Linked DNA regions of Hoeflea sp. 108. The protein of the gene in region 1 interacts with the protein of each later gene in a pairwise test. Links are inferred from orthologs where the notes say so. Each region holds a gene or a part of one and is shown on either strand. Other genes may lie near its edges.

What was found.
Region 2: the proteins of B015_RS0119260 (region 1) and B015_RS0117405 interact in binary tests that used the Escherichia coli proteins (3 or more experiments, as listed by UniProt). The link is inferred for Hoeflea sp. 108 from one-to-one orthologs.

Annotation. Positions count from the first base shown.
Region 1 is NZ_KB890024.1:3,880,011-3,888,004, reverse strand. The notes cover bases 3,397-6,396. They hold B015_RS0119260 (Gfo/Idh/MocA family oxidoreductase), read left to right. Parts: upstream 3,397-4,395; coding sequence 4,396-5,397; downstream 5,398-6,396. Other genes in these bases: B015_RS0119255 (acyl CoA:acetate/3-ketoacid CoA transferase), read left to right, coding at 5,400-6,396; B015_RS0119265 (LacI family DNA-binding transcriptional regulator), read left to right, coding at 3,397-4,399. Also shown: B015_RS0119280 (gamma-aminobutyraldehyde dehydrogenase), read left to right, coding at 1-1,215; B015_RS0119275 (ester cyclase), read left to right, coding at 1,361-1,855; B015_RS0119270 (dihydrodipicolinate synthase family protein), read right to left, coding at 1,860-3,026; more of B015_RS0119265, read left to right, coding at 3,356-3,396; more of B015_RS0119255, read left to right, coding at 6,397-7,010; B015_RS0119250 (enoyl-CoA hydratase/isomerase family protein), read left to right, coding at 7,003-7,782; B015_RS0119245 (aldehyde dehydrogenase family protein), read left to right, coding at 7,782-7,994. UniProt on the Escherichia coli protein: Hydratase involved in the degradation of sialic acids. Catalyzes the reversible conversion of the dehydrated form of N-acetylneuraminate (Neu5Ac), 2,7-anhydro-N-acetylneuraminate (2,7-AN), to Neu5Ac.
Region 2 is NZ_KB890024.1:3,493,455-3,501,386, reverse strand. What follows is about bases 1,776-4,713. They hold B015_RS0117405 (methionine ABC transporter ATP-binding protein), read left to right. Parts: upstream 1,776-2,675; coding sequence 2,676-3,752; downstream 3,753-4,713. Other genes in these bases: B015_RS0117395 (ATP-binding protein), read right to left, coding at 4,403-4,713; B015_RS0117400 (methionine ABC transporter permease), read left to right, coding at 3,733-4,389; B015_RS0117410 (MetQ/NlpA family ABC transporter substrate-binding protein), read left to right, coding at 1,776-2,498. Outside these bases: B015_RS0117420 (tRNA-binding protein), read left to right, coding at 1-183; B015_RS0117415 (glycosyltransferase family 1 protein), read right to left, coding at 338-1,342; more of B015_RS0117410, read left to right, coding at 1,653-1,775; more of B015_RS0117395, read right to left, coding at 4,714-5,815; B015_RS0117390 (response regulator transcription factor), read right to left, coding at 5,868-6,587; B015_RS0117385 (MarR family winged helix-turn-helix transcriptional regulator), read right to left, coding at 6,577-7,107; B015_RS0117380 (branched-chain amino acid aminotransferase), read left to right, coding at 7,348-7,932. UniProt on the Escherichia coli protein: Part of the ABC transporter complex MetNIQ involved in methionine import. Responsible for energy coupling to the transport system. It has also been shown to be involved in formyl-L-methionine transport.

The DNA.
Region 1 (7,994 bases):
GATCGCATCGAGGCCGAGGCGGCCGAGTTCGCCCGCCTCGAGGCGCTCAACTGCGGCAAGCCGATCAATGCCGTTCTCAACGACGAGATTCCTGCCATCGTCGACTGCTACCGCTTTTTTGCCGGCGCAGTGCGTTCGATGCCAGGGTTGGTGGCGGGCGAGTACCTGCCCGGCCACACCTCGATGATCCGACGCGATCCGGTCGGCATCGTCGCCTCCATCGCGCCGTGGAACTATCCGCTGATGATGATGGCGTGGAAGCTGGCGCCCGCGATTGCCGGCGGCAACACGGTTGTCTTCAAGCCTTCGGAGCAGACGCCACTGACGGCGCTGAAGCTGGCAAAGATCCTCGCCGATGTGTTGCCGGAGGGCGTGGTCAATGTCGTGCTCGGCCGTGGCGAGAGCGTCGGCAACACGCTGATCAACCATCAGGCGGTCAGCATGATCTCGATCACCGGCGACGTCGCCACCGGCAAGAAGGTGCTGCAAGCGGCGGCAAAGTCGGTCAAGCGCACACATCTCGAACTCGGCGGTAAGGCGCCGGTCATCGTCTTCGACGATGCCGACATCGACGCCGTGGTCAGTGGCCTGCGCGCCTTCGGCTACTACAATGCCGGCCAGGACTGCACGGCAGCCTGCCGCATCTATGCCGGCAAGAAGGTCTACGACAAGCTTGTCGCCGACCTGTCGTCGGCGGTGTCGACCATTCGCTTCGGCCAGGCCGACGACACCGAAAACGAGATCGGGCCGCTCATCTCAAGGCGCCAGCGGGACCGCGTCGCCTCCTTCGTCGAGCGCGCTTCGGAACTCAAGCACATCGAGATCACGACAGGCGGCAAACCGGGCGAGGGCGGTGGCTTCTATTACCAGCCGACGGTCGTTGCCGGTGCGCTGCAGGAGGACGAGATCGTGCGCCGTGAAGTGTTCGGCCCGGTGGTGTCGGTGACGCGCTTCTCCGACGTCGACGAGGCGGTCAACTGGGCCAATGACAGCGACTACGGCCTGGCGTCTTCGGTGTGGACCAAGGACATCTCGCGCGGCATGTCGACGGCGGCGCGGCTGCAATATGGCTGCACCTGGATCAATACCCACTTCATGCTGACCAACGAGATGCCACATGGCGGCCTCAAGCAGTCCGGCTACGGCAAGGACATGTCGGTCTACGCGCTGGAGGACTATACCGCCGTGCGCCACGTGATGATCGCGCATGGGTAGATCTCTTCTCCCCGTTTACGGAGAAGATGCCGGTAGGCAGATGAGGGGCTGAGCCAAGCCGATAGATCGAAACGCTGCCCCTCAACCGGCCCTTCGGGCCACCTTCTCCCCGTGAACGGGGAGAAGGAAAAAGGGAGGAAAAGGCATGCATCGCCGTCAGTTTCTCGCATCCGCAACCTTTGCTGCATTGATCGCCACGGTCCCGGCCATCGGCCCGGCGTTGGCGCAGGACACGCCGCAGGCCGTCGTCGGGGCCTATCTCGCCGCGTGGAATGCGCACGACTCGGCCAAGGCGGCCGAGCATTTTGCCGACAACGTCGTCTATTACGACGCTTCGGTCGGCAAACCGGTCGAAGGCAAGGACGCCGCCAAGGCGGGCGTCATCGACAATTTCCTCAAAGCCGTGCCCGACGCCGTCTGGCAGATGAAGGGCAACCCCGTGGTGCAGGATGACCGTGTGTCGTTCGAATGGGAGTTTTCCGGCACCAACACCGGTGACTGGGCCGACGGCACCAAGGCCACCGGCAAGAAGTTCTCTTTCACCGGGGCTTCGATGTTCTCGATCAAGGACGGCAAGATCGCCAGCCAGAGCGACTATTACGACGCGCTCGGTTTCTACAAGCAGCTCGGGCTGATGTAGCCGGTCAGGCGAAGCCGTACTGCGTCATCAGCGCCGCCATGCGCTCGACGGCCAGGTTCGGCTTGTCCAGAACGTTGGCCTGGTCGGCGAGGCGGAAAATGTCGGCGTAGTGCAGGGCACCACGGGCGGACTGCATGCCTGCCGGCATGGTGAAATGGCTCTGGTGGCCGTTGAGCCAGGCGAGGAAGACGACGCCGGCCTTGTAGTATTGCGTCGGCGCCTCGAAGATTTTTCGCGACAGCGGCACCGTCGGCTCGATTGTGCTGCGGAAGGTGGCGAGATCGTTGCTGGCCAGGGCTGACAGCGCCTTGGAGGCTTGCGGGGCGACGGCGTCGAAGATGCCAAGCAAGGCATGGCTGTGGCGCGTGCCGTCGCCTTCGATCAGGGCGGCATAGTTGAAGTCGTCGCCGGTGAAGCAGATCACGTCCTGGGGCAGCCGGTGGCGCAGTTCAACCTCATAGGCCTGGTCGAGCAGCGAGATCTTGATGCCTTCGACCTTGTCCTTGTGGTCGGCGATGATCGAAAGCACCGTCTCCAGTGTGTCCTCGAAACGCTCGCCACCCCAGTAGCCTCTCAACTCGGGATCGAACATGTCGCCCAGCCAATGCAGTACGACCTTGTCCTTGGCCTGGCCGAGAATGCGGCCATAAACCTTGCGATAGTCGTCGCGGGATTGGGCGACATGGGCGAGTGCGCGGCTCGCCATCATGATGGCGCGACCACCGTGCTTTTCGATGAAGCCGAGTTGCTCCTCATAGGCCGAGATCACGTCGTCAAGCGTGCGGGCGTCGCGCTTGTCGAGTTGATCGGTGCCGGCGCCGCAGGCGAGGTCGGCGCCCGCTACCGTGCGCGCTTCGGCCAGCGAACGGCGGATCAGCTCCTGCGCCCCGGCCCAGTCGAGCCCCATGCCGCGCTGCGAAGTGTCCATCGCCTCGGCGATGCGGAAACCGAGCGACCAGAGATGATGTCTGAAAGCCATGGTGGCATCCCAGTCGATGACAGGGCTGTTCCAGGGCGTGGCATCCGCCCACGGGTCGGAGACGACATGGGCCGCGGCATAGGCGATGCGGCTGAATGTGGGGCGCGTTGCCGGCCTATCTGTCGGCGTGCCTGACAGGGCGTAGGTCTCGACGGTCCGGTCCGCCTGTGGAAGTTTCACCTGCCTGGCCATGGGTTCCTCCCCTGATCGGCTGCATCTCGTAATTTAGAACGTTCCAAATTTCAAGTTGGTTTTTGGCCGATCAGCGAGTGAGCGGCTCCGGATGGTCCAAGAGTTGTGCCTGCGCGCTGCTGAAAGCGCCTGAAAACGTAGTAAATCGTTTGAATATGTCAATTGTACACAATTCTGGCACCAGGCTCGCTGGGTTTTCTCTCTGGCAGGTCGCCTGGAAATGGCTGCCCCCGCCGTCTTGCTTGCTTGACAATTTGGAACGTTCCAATTATTGGACTCGCAAAACGGGCCGGAGATGCCCGCTTACGAGCCCTTCTGGGAGGATGGCGTTGAAGCAGTCGAAGGTGACAGTTGTCGATGTTGCGCGCGCTGCCGGCGTGTCGAAGTCGACCGTGTCGCTGGTGCTGCAAGGCAGTTCGCTGGTCAACGAGGCGACCCGCGCCAAGGTGGGCGCTGTCATTCGCGAACTCGGTTATGTCTACAACCGAAGTGCTGCCAATCTGCGCCAGTCGAAATCCAAGATCGTCGGCATCGTCGTCAACGACCTGACCAACAGCTTCTTTGCTGAGCTGGCCGTTGGCATGGACATGGTGGTGCAGTCGGCCGGCTATATCCAGTTCATGGCCAATTCAGCCGAGAATCCCGACCGCCAGGCCGAGGTGATCGCCTCGATGCGCGAGCATGGCATGGCCGGGCTGATCCTGTCGCCGGCGCGAGGGACGACGTCAGCCGATCTCAGGCCGCTGGTCGACAGCGGCATTCCCGTGGTGCTGGTGGCGCGCAACGTGCCGGGGCTCAAGGTATCCTCCGTCGTGTCGGACGGGCATGCAGGGGCGGCGGCGGCCGTGCGCCACCTGATCGAGCTGGGTCATCGGCGCATCGCCTTCCTTGGCGGCTTCAACGACACGGCCGTATTCGACGAACGCATGCGCGGTTTTCGCGACGCGCTGGTGGAGGCGGGACTGGATGCCTCGGACGAGCTGGTGATCAGCTCGGCGCCGTCGCGCGCAGGCGGTGTGGCGGCGGTCGAGCGGCTGTTGTCTATGGCCGACCGGCCGACGGCGGCGCTCTGCTTCAATGATGCGGTAGCCTTCGGTGCCTGCGACGGGCTGCGCAGCGCCCGCATCGAACCGGGCGTCGATTTCGGCGTCATCGGCTTCGACGACGTGATCGAGGCAAAAACGGCGGTGCCGGCGCTGACCACGGTTTCGGTCGATCCGCAGGGCATGGGCCGGCGGGCAGCACAGTTGCTGCTCAAGCAGATCAATTCGGGTGATTTCGAGCCAGAGGCGCTGGTCGCTTCGGTGCGGCTGGTGGTGCGCGAAAGCTGCGGCGCGGCACGGCGGACAAAGCGAGAGGCGATGACGGCATGACGCGCTGGGGTCTGATCGGGGCGAGCACCATCGCCAGGGAATGGGTCATCGGCGCGATCCGTGCGACCGGCGGCGAGGTCGTGTCTGTCATGAGCACCAATGCCGAACGCGGCCGGGCCTATGCCCAGGCGAACGGTATCGCGAAGTCGGTGACGTCGCTGGACGACATCGTCGGCGATGCCGGTGTCGATGCCGTCTACATTTCGACCACCAACGAACTGCATCTGGAGCAGGCGATTGCAGCGGCCAGGGCCGGCAAGCATGTGCTGTGCGAGAAGCCGCTGGCGCTGACGCTCGACGATGCACTGGCAATGGTGAAGGCCGCGCGTGACGCTGGCGTCGTTTTTGCGACCAACCACCATCTGCGCAATGCGGCGAGCCACCGGGCGATGCGCGATGCGATCGCTGCGGGCCGTATCGGCAAGCCGCTGGCGGCGCGGGTGTTCCACGCCGTCTACCTGCCGCCGCATCTGCAGGGCTGGCGGCTCGACAAGCCGCAGGCCGGTGGTGGTGTGATCCTCGACATCACTGTGCATGACGCCGACACTTTGCGCTTCGTGCTCAATGACGATCCGGTGGAGGCCGTGGCCTTCAGCCAGACTGGCGGCATGGGACAGGCGGGGCTGGAAGACGCCGTGATGGGTGTGCTGCGCTTCAAGTCGGGCGTGATCGCCCAGTTCCACGATGCGTTCACCACCAGGTTTGCAGAGACGGGTTTCGAGGTACATGGCACCGAGGGTTCGCTCATCGCGCGCAACGTCATGACCCAGAAGCCGGTCGGTTCCGTCGTGCTGCGCAACGCTGAGGGCGAGCAGGAACTCAAGCTCGACCAGCGCAATCTCTACGAGGCGGGTTTGCAGTCGTTCCACGACGCCATATCAGGCAAGGGCAAACCGTCGGCGACGGGCGAGGATGGCGTGTGGTCGCTGGCGACAGGGCTTGCAGTGGTCAAGTCGGCCGCGACCGGCAAGGCAGTTGCCATCGAGGCGAGGCTCTGACCATGGGCAAGCACATCACCGCAGCCCAGGCTGCTGCATTGATCTCCGACGGTGCCGTCGTCTCGGTGTCGTCGTCGAGCGGGCTCGGCTGTCCCGATCTGATGCTGAGGGCGATCGGCGAGCGCTTCGACGCGACGGGACATCCGCGCGACCTGACCACCCTGCACCCCATTGCCGCCGGCGACATGAGCGGCATCAAGGGTGTCGACTACATTGCGAAGAAGGGCCTGCTCAAGAAGATCATCGGCGGCTCCTATCCGTCGGGGCCGTCGAGCGCCGAGCCGCCGCTGATCTGGCAGATGATCGGCAATGAGGAGGTGGCGGCCTACAATGTTCCCTCGGGCATCATGTTCGACATGCATCGCGAGGCAGCGGCCAAGCGGCCGGGCGTGATGACCAAGGTCGGGCTCGATACCTTCGTCGATCCCGAGCGGCAGGGCTGCGCCATGAATGCGCGTGCCGCGGCCGAACCGTTGGTCAGGAAGGTCAGCTTCGAGGGCGAGGACTGGCTGTTCTTCCCCGCGATCAAGCCTCAGGTGGCGATCATCCGGGCGACGACGGCGGACGAGCGCGGCAACCTGACCTACGAGCATGAGGGCGCCTATCTCGGCGGGCTCGACCAGGCGCTGGCCGCCCGCAACAATGGCGGCATCGTCATTGCCCAGGTGAAGCGCATCACCAAGGACGGCTCGCTGCGACCGCATGACGTGCGCGTGCCGGGCATGCTGGTCGACTACATCGTCGTCGACCCAGAGCAGAAGCAAACGACGCAGACGGCCTACGACCCGGCGATCTCGGGTGAGATCATGCGGCCGCTCGACAGTTTCCGCGTGCCCGAGTTCAACATCCAGAAGGTGATCGCGCGCCGCGTGGCGCAGGAGCTGGAGGCGGGCAGCGCGGTCAATCTCGGCTTCGGCATATCGGCCAACGTGCCGCGCATCCTGCTGGAAGAGGGGCTGCATGGCGAGGTCACCTGGGTGATCGAGCAGGGGGCTGTTGGCGGCGTGCCGCTGCTCGACTTTGCCTTCGGCTGTGCGTCGAACGCCGACGCCTTCATGCCGTCGCCCTACCAGTTCACCTATTTCCAGGGCGCGGGCTTCGACGCCTCGCTGCTGTCCTTCCTCGAGATCGACCGCAGCGGCTCGGTTAACGTCTCCAAGCTCAGCTTCCGGTCGCATGTGACGGCGGGAGCGGGCGGTTTCGTCGACATCACTGCCCGGGCGAAGAAGATCGTCTTCTCGGGCATGTTCAATGCGGGCGCCAAGCTCGATATCGCTGGCGGCAAGCTGGTCATCGACAAGGAAGGCAAGCTCAAGAAGCTGGTCAACGAGGTCGAGCATGTCACCTTCTCGGGCCGGCGCGGCGTCGAGCAGGGCCAGGACATCACCTATGTCACCGAACGCTGCGTGATGAAGCTGACGCCTCAAGGCATCGTGCTGACCGAGATCGCGCCGGGGGTGGAACTGCAGGCGCATATCCTTGATCAGTCGGAGTTTCCGCTGATCGTCTCGGATAAGCTCAAGCTGATGGATTCTTCTCTGTTTGCAGAGGCGCCGATCGGGCTGAAACTTCCGCGCAAGGCCGAGCGCAGGCTGGAGGTCGTCAATGGCTGACCAGCGTATCAGGGTCGAGTTCGACGGGCCTGTCGCAATCATCACGGCGGCCCGACCGGACAAGCTCAACGCATTTGACATCGACATGCTGAAGGCGCTGTCCCAGGCTTGCGACGAGGTCGAGGCCAATGCCGACATCCGGGTCACGATCCTCACAGGCGAGGGCAAGGCGTTTTCGGCCGGCGGCGACATCAAGGCCTGGGGCGGCATGACGCCCAGCGAGTTCGGTCATGCCTGGGTGCGCTTCGGCCATCGCGTGTTCGAAAGGCTGGCAACGCTGCGTATGCCGCTGATCGCCGCCATTAACGGCCATGCACTGGGCGGCGGGCTGGAGCTGGCGATCGCAGCCGACATCCGTATCGCCGAACGCCATGTGAAGATCGGTCTGCCCGAGACCGGGCTCGGCATGGTGCCGGGCTGGTCGGGCACGCAGCGGCTGGTGCGGCGGACCAGTGCTCAGGTGGTGCGGCGCATGGCGCTCGGTGGCGAGGTGTTTTCCGCCGACGAGGCTGTAGCCCTCGGACTTGTCGATCATGTGGTCGAGACCGGCGGGGCGGTGGCCGCGGCGCGCGACTATGCGGTACGGATCGCGGCGCGGGGCCCTGCGGCAGTCGAGGTTGCAAAACTGATGATCGCCACTGCCAATGGCGAAGACAATGGCACCGCTGTCGAGGCGCTGGGCTCTATCCTCGTCGCCAAGACCGGCGACCTCAAGGAGGGGCTCGCCGCCTTTAGCGAGAAGCGTGCCGCCAAGTTTGCAGGAGAATGGTGATGACGGTTCTGATGCGTCCCAAGCCGCTCGACGGATTCAAGGTCCGCGAGTTCAAGATGCTGATCGACGGTAAATGGACCGCCGGCACTGAAGCCAAGACGATCGAGCGCGCCAGCCCCGGCCACGGCACGGTGGTGAGCCGTTATCAGGCCGCGACCGCTGTCGACGCGAACCGGGCGATTGCCTCGGCCCGCAAGGCGTTCGACGACGGC
Region 2 (7,932 bases), 380 kb from region 1 along the record:
ACCAAGCACTATGCGCTGGAAGAGCTTGTCGGGCGGCAGGTGTTTGCCGTCGTCAACTTCCCGCCGCGCCAGATCGGCAAATTCATGTCGGAAGTGCTGACGCTCGGCTTCCCCGACGAGGAGGGCAACGTCGTGCTCGGCGCCATCGAGCGCAAGGTGCCTGACGGCTCGCGCCTGTTTTGAACTGTATCGATATTCAGGTGATGCCCGTCTGCAAAGGCTGATACCTGCGCTTCCGGTACTCACGTACCCAGATGTACGTTCCGTTCCGGTTCTCAGAATCCACCATTTTCGACTGGGCCTGACCTGAATCTCGATACAGTTTGGCTGTCTGGATTCATGCAGCGTAGGCGGCCCGCACATTGTCCAAAAACATCTCGGCACATGCCGCCCATGTGTAGCGCATGGCGCGCTCGCGTGCTTCGGCGCGGTCGATGTTGAGCGCGGCGAGCGCTGCTTCCCGCAGGTCGTCCGACACCACGCCGCCGATGCCGTCGCCGACGATGTCGATCGGACCCGTCACCGGATAGGCCGCGACCGGTGTGCCGCTGGCGAGCGACTCGATGATGACGTTGCCGAAGGTGTCGGTGCGGCTGGGGAAGACGAAGACGTCGGCCGAGGCGTAGATCCGGGCGAGCTCGTCGCTTGGGCGGCGTCCGAGGAAATGCGCCTTGGGGTATCTGGCGCGCAGCCGCTCGATCTCGGGGCCGTCGCCGACCAGCACCTTGCTGCCTGATAACTCGAGATCGAGGAAGGCGGGCAGGTTCTTTTCCACGGCGATGCGGCCGACGCACAAAAAGATCGGGCGTGGCAGGTCCATCTCGACCTTCTTGTCGGGATGGAAATGGTTGATGTCGACGCCGCGCGTCCATGGCCTCAGCTTGTCGAAGCCGCGCGACGCCAGGTCGTCGGCCAGCGACTGGGTCGCGACCATGCAGCCCTTGCCGGAATTGTGGAAGTTGCGCAGCAGCCCGTAGGTCCAGCTTTCCGGCAGCGGCAGGCGGGCGCTGACATATTCGGGGAAACGCGTGTGGTAGCTGGTGGTGAAGGGGCGGTTGTTGGTGAGGCAGTAGCGCCGCGCCATCATGCCGAGCGGCCCTTCGGTGACCAGGTGGATGTGGTCGGGCCGGCGCTGCTCGATGATGCGGGCGACATTGCCGGGCGTGGTCAGCGCCAGCCGGATGTCGGGATAGGTCGGCATCGGCAAAGTGCGGAAGATCTCAGGGGTGAGGAAGTCGGCCTCGGCGCCATAAGCGACAAGCGTCTCGGCGAGCCGTTCCAGCGTATGCACGACGCCATTGATCTGCGGACGCCATGCGTCGGTGACCATCAGGATGCGCACAAATCGTCTTCCCATCAGGCCGCGTCCGACGGCTTTGGAGCCTGCCGGAATCAGCGGCGGTCGCGTTCGTTGCGGCTGCCTTTGAACAGGGTTCGATGACGTGGCGATGACGACCGGTCTTCTCGCAACTGCGAAGACGAGGTTGCTTCTGCCCCGGCTGGCGTTTTCTTTGTGACGATTTTTCCCGCGACGGGGGCTGGCGTGAAAACAGGTCCTTTGCCGAAAGGGGGGCGTTTGCCGACGATTGGGGCAAGCTTCGCATGTCGCGGGGCGAGCCAATCCTCCCAACAGGCTCTCAGCGAGAATTCATATGACCGAGATCACCAAGTCGCTTTCCCTTTTCGCCACCAGCCGGCGCGGCGCCCTCGCTGCCCTGTTTGCTTCCGTCGTCACGGTTGCCGGCCTGACCGTGCCGCACCAGGCCTTCGCCGAGGACAAGACCGCCATCAAGGTGGGCATCATCAGCGGCGAGGACGAGGATGTGTGGCGCGTCGTCACCTCCGAGGCCGCCAAGCAGGGGCTGAAGATCGAGACCGTCGTGTTCAACGACTATACCCAGCCCAACGAGGCGCTGGAGCGCGGCGAGATCGACGCCAACGCCTTCCAGCACCAGCCCTATCTCGACAACCAGATCAAGTCGCAGGGCTACAAGATCACACCCGTCGGCTTCACCGGCCTGTGGCCGATCGGCCTCTATTCGAAGAAGCACGGCAAGGTCGAGGACCTGCCGGAAGCAGCCGTTGTCGGCGTGCCGAACGATCCGTCCAATGAAGGCCGCGCGCTGCGCGTGCTGGAAGGTGTCGGCCTGATCAAGCTCAAGGAAGGCACCGGCATCCTGGCGACCGTCGCCGACATCGCCGAGAATCCGAAGAAGCTCGACGTCAAGGAACTCGATGCCGGCATCGTCGGGCGTTCGGTCGACGATCTCGATGCAGCCGTGGTCAACACCGACTGGGCGCTGAAGAGCGGGCTGACGCCGGCGCAGCGCATCGCCCAGGAGGCGGTGGCCGACAATCCCTATCGCAACTTCATCGCGGTCAAGACCGGCAGCGAGAACGAGCCATGGGTGAAGAAGCTGGTGGCCGCCTACCAGAACGAGACCGTCAAGGCCGAGTTCGACCGCGTCTACAAGGGCACCGGCATCAGCGCCTACTGAGCGGCGTTTCATTTTCCGTCCATGGCGGCCCGTCCAACCGACGGGCCGCCATACGCGTTTCGGGCACGATCCCCAAAGTGGGAAGCGGTTTTCGGCAAAGATCGTGCTCAGGCAAAAATTGGAGGTCGCTCCACGTCGACATCGTCGAAGTGGAGCGGGCTCAGGGAAAGGGACTTCATGAACCAGCATGTTTCCTGGGCCGAGGCAGGCGCGGCGGAGGCGAGGGGCGGCGACGTCGTCCGCATCGTCGACCTCAAGCGCCGGTTTGGCGGGACGGCGGCCGTCGACGGCATTTCGCTGTCGGTCCGCAAGGGCGAGATCCTCGGCATCATCGGGCGCAGCGGCGCCGGCAAGTCGACGCTGATCCGCTGCCTGAACGGGCTGGAGCGGCCCGACGAAGGCCAGATCTTCGTCGAGGGGCGCGAGATCACCGGGCTTGGCGAGCGCGACCTGCAGCCGCTCAGGCGGCGGATCGGCATGATCTTCCAGCATTTCAACCTCCTGTCGGCGAAAACAGTCGAGGAAAACGTGGCGCTGCCGCTGAAGATCGAAGGCAGGCCCAAAGCTGAGCGGCTGGCGCGCGCGGCCGAACTGCTCGATCTCGTCGGGCTTGCCGACAAGGCCAGGGCCTATCCGGCGTCGCTCTCCGGCGGCCAGAAGCAGCGCGTCGGCATTGCCCGGGCGCTTGCGGCGCGGCCGGCGCTGCTGCTCTCTGATGAGGCGACCTCGGCGCTCGACCCCGAGACGACGCGTTCGATTCTGTCGCTGCTCAAGGACATCAACCAGCGGCTCGGCCTCACCATCCTGCTCATCACCCACGAGATGGAGGTGATCCGCACGGTCGCCGACCGCGTCGCTGTGATCGACGCCGGCAAGATCGTCGAGGAAGGCCAGGTCTGGTCGGTGTTCGCCGATCCACAGGCCGATGTGACCAGAAGCCTGCTCGCCGGCATTCGCCCGCAACTGCCGGAGGCGATTGCAGCGCGGCTCGGCAAGGCAGGGCGCGAGGCGATCCTGCGTGTCGACGTTGCCGGCGAGGCGGCGCGCCGGCCTCTGCTTCAGGAGCTTGCGACGGCCATTCCCGGCCGCTTCCGGCTTGTTCATGGCGGCATCGACCATATCCAGGGCGAGCCTGTGGGCACGCTGTTCGTCGGCGTGCAGACGACCGACGGGCGCGTCGCCGAAATCATCGACTTCCTGAATGCCCGGGATACCCGGGTCGAGGTGCTTGGCCATGTCTCAGACGATGTTTGACCTTTTGCTGCGGTCCCTGTGGGAGACCGTGGTCATGACCGGCGCGTCGGGCCTGATCTCGCTGGTCTTCGGCCTGCCGCTCGGGCTGGCGCTGGTCGCCACCGATCGCGGCGGCATTGCCGAGCAGCTGTGGCTGAACCGCATCCTCGGCGGCATCGTCAACGGCTTCCGCTCGGTGCCGTTCATCATCCTTCTGGTGGCGCTGATCCCGCTGACGCGGCTGATCGTCGGCACGTCGATCGGCACCTGGGCGGCGATCGTGCCGCTGTCGATCGCGGCCACGCCCTATTATGCGCGCATCGCCGAGGTGTCGCTGCGCGAGGTCGACCGCGGCCTGATCGAAGCCGTGCGCGCCATGGGCGGCGGGCGCTGGGCCATCGTGCGCGAGGTGCTGGTGCCGGAGGCGTTGCCGGGCATCGTCGCCGGCTTCACGGTGACTTTGGTGACGCTGGTCGGTGCCTCGGCCATGGCAGGCGCCATCGGCGCCGGCGGCCTGGGCGATCTCGCCATCCGCTACGGCTACCAGCGCTTCGAGACGTCGGTGATGGTGGCGGTGGTGGCGGTGCTGATCGTGCTCGTCTGTGGCATCCAGTGGATCGGCGACCGGCTGATGGCGCGGCTCGACCGTCGCGCCTGACCCCTTGCGGGCCTCAGGCCGGCACGCGGATCATCGCGCGCAGGCCGCCCAGCGGGCTGTCGCTGAGCTTGATGTCGCCGCCATGGCTGCGGGCGATGTCGCGGGCGACCGCCAGGCCGAGGCCGGTTCCGGTGGAATCGAGGTTGCGCGCCTCGTCGAGGCGGAAGAAGGGCTTGAACACCTCCTCGCGCTTTTCCTCGGGAATGCCGGGGCCGTTGTCGTCGACCATGACCACCAGCATGCCGCGGTCGTGGACGGCCTTGACCTCGACCTCCTTGGCATAGCGGAAGGCGTTGCCGACGACGTTCTGCAACAGCCGGGAGAAGGCGTTGGGGCGGACATGCACCTCGGGTTCGCCGACAAGCGTGACCTTGAGCTTGCGTTTCCGGAGCTTGGCCTCGTCGCCGATCTTGTCGAGATAGGCGCCGAGGTCGAAGCGGCCCGGATCCTCGAGCGCTTCGCCGCGGGCGAAGGCGAGGTAGGCTTCCAGCATCGACTGCATGTCGTCGATGTCCTGGCTCAGCGCCTCGCGGTCGATCTTGTTGCCCGACAGAGCTAGCTGCAGCTTGAAGCGGGTCAGGATGGTGCGCAAATCGTGGCTGACGCCGGTCAGCATGGCCGTGCGCTGGTCGATCTGGCGCTCGATGCGCTCGCGCATCTGGATGAAGGCGAAGCCGGCGCGACGGACTTCCTCGGCGCCGCGCGGGCGGAAATTGGGCGGCATCGGCCGGCCCTTGCCGAAGCTTTCGGCGGCCTCTGCCAGCTGCAGGATCGGCCTGATCTGGTTGCGCAGGAAGGGGATGGCGATGGTGAGCAGCACCAGCGACGTGCCGACCATCCACAAAAGGAAGATGTGCGTGTTCGAGGCATAGGCCTGGCTGCGGCGGACGAAGACGCGCAGCACCTTGTCGTCGAGCTGGACGCGCACCTCGACGATGTTGGAGTTGCCGACCGTGTCGAGCCAGAACGGCTTGTTGATCTGCTTCCTGATCTCGGAAGACAGCGCCTGGTCGAGGATCGAGAAGAACGGCTTCGGGCCGGGCGGGGGCAGGGGCTCGGCCGGCAGGAGGTCGATCTTCAGCGACATCCGCTCCTGGGCGATGCGGATGATCTGGGCGTAGTTGTCCTGTGCCGGAAAGGTGTCGAGCAGGTCGATGATGGCGGCGATGTCGCGCGTCACCGCCTGCGACAGGCGCACGGTGACCGTCTGCCAGTGGCGCTCCATGAAGACGAAGGCCACCACCGACTGCAGCAGGATCATCGGCGTGATGACGATGAGCAGCGAGCGGGCATAGAGCCGCTTCGGCATGTAGAGCGACACGCGGCGCCAGAAATGGTGCCAGCTGCGCGGCACGGCCGTCAGCGCACGCCAGATGCGTGTGCCGAGACTGCCTCCGCCAGGCCGTTCCATGTCTGTGGTTGCCATCCGTCCTTCCGTGCGCGGCCCCTGATGCTACATCAAGTCAGCCGCGACGATCCTATTCCACGCTCAGCCGATAGCCAATTCCGCGCACCGTCTGCAACCAGACGGGATTGGCGGGATCGCGCTCGATCTTGCGGCGGAGGCGGTTGATCTGGACGTCGATGGTGCGCTCGCCAACTTCGGAGTCCCCCGTCACCAGCTCATGGCGCGGGATGGTCTCGCCGGCGCGGGCGGCGAAGATGGCCAGGATTTCCTGCTCGCGGTCGGTGAGCTTCAGCGCTTCGCCGCCACGCTTCAGTTCGCGGCGAGCGATCTGGAAGGTGTAGGGGCCGAACACCAGCTGCTCGACCTTGGGCGTGGCCGCCGGGCCGCCGCGGCGCAGGATGTTGTTGATGCGCAGGATCAGCTCGCGCGGGTCGAAGGGCTTGGGCAGGTAGTCGTCGGCGCCGGCTTCGAGCCCGGTGATGCGGCTGTCGGTCTCCGACAGCGCCGTCAGCATCAGGATCGGCACTTCCTTGTCCTCGCGCAGCGACTTGGTCAGCTCGACGCCGGTCTCGCCCGGCATCATCACGTCGAGGATGAGCAGGTCGAAATCGAGCCCCTTGAGCTTGCGCCGGGCTTCGTCGGCATTGCCGGCCACGGTGACACGAAAGCCGTTCTCGCTGAGATACTGCTTCAGAAGGTTGCGGATGCGGGTGTCGTCGTCGACGACGAGCAGATGCGGAGCATCGTCACCCAGGGCCGCCGGATTTGCCGTCTTTTCGTTACTCTCCATGGTCCTTCCCAGGTGTGTTTCCGGGCAGATGGTCAATCTGCGCCCTCAGTTCGGGATTGACCATGGCCTTGAGGAACTTCTCGATCCAGGCACGCTCGGTCTCACCTGCGCCCTCCAGTGCCGCATGGATGCGGCGTGACTGTGGCCGAGCCAGCGCCAGCGTCAGGGTGCGGCCCTTGGGGGTGGGATAGAGCTCGCGCTGGCGACGGTCGCGCGGGCCCTGGACCTGGACGATGTAGCCGGCGTCGATCAGCTGCTTGAGGACGCGCGCAAGGCTCTGCTTGGTGATCTTCAACACGTCGAGCAGCTCGGCGACCGTCAGGCCGGGCATGCGGTTGACGAAGTGCAGCACGCGGTGATGCGCACGGCCGAAACCGTATTCCGAAAGAATCTGGTCGGGGTCCGAAGTGAAGTCGCGATAGGCGAAATACATCAGCTCGATGATCGAGAAGTCGATGCCTTCGTCTGCCGTCACGGCGGTACGGATCGGATGTGCGGCGGCGCCGCTTCGTTGGGCCATAGAAATCCTGCTCGTCAATTTATGTCAGCACTGTTGACATAAATTAGGTGCGATGGTAATTTTTGACAAGCTTTTCGCCGGATTGCGAACGAAAAGGCAAGGTACGGTGGTTTTTTCCGAAACATCGTAAGTTTGCTTTGATATTCTCAGGCGCCTACGCTTTAGCAGCCGACCCCCCTGAGGGGCCAATTAGAAAGATACGAAACGATAGGCAGGCCCCGGCCTGCGGGAAGGTTTTCCATGGCATCCGTTCCTTTCGACCAGCTCGATGGATTTATCTGGATGAACGGCGAGTTCGTCCAATGGGCCGACGCCAAGATTCACGTACTAACCCATGGTCTGCACTATGCAAGCGCGGTGTTCGAGGGCGAGCGCGCCTATGGCGGCGAGATCTTCAAGCTGACCGAGCACACCGAGCGCCTGCATGAGTCCGCCCGCCTGCTCGGCTTCACCGTTCCCTACTCGGTCGAGGTGATCGACGATGCGTGCCGCGAACTGCTGAAGAAGCAGGGCTTCAAGGACGCCTATGTGCGCCCGATCGCCTGGCGCGGCAGCGAGGAAATGGGTGTCGCCGCCCACAAGAACCGCATCAATGTCGCCGTCGCCATCTGGCAGTGGCCGAGCTATTTCGATCCGGCGCAGAAGCTGAAGGGCATCCGCTTGGACATCGCCGAATGGCGCCGTCCCGACCCGCGCACGGCACCTTCGAAGTCCAAGGCTGCAGGCCTCTACATGATCTGCACGCTGTCCAAGCATGCGGCCGAGGCCAAGGGTTATGCCGATGCGATGATGCTCGACTGGCGCGGCCAGGTGGCCGAGGCGACC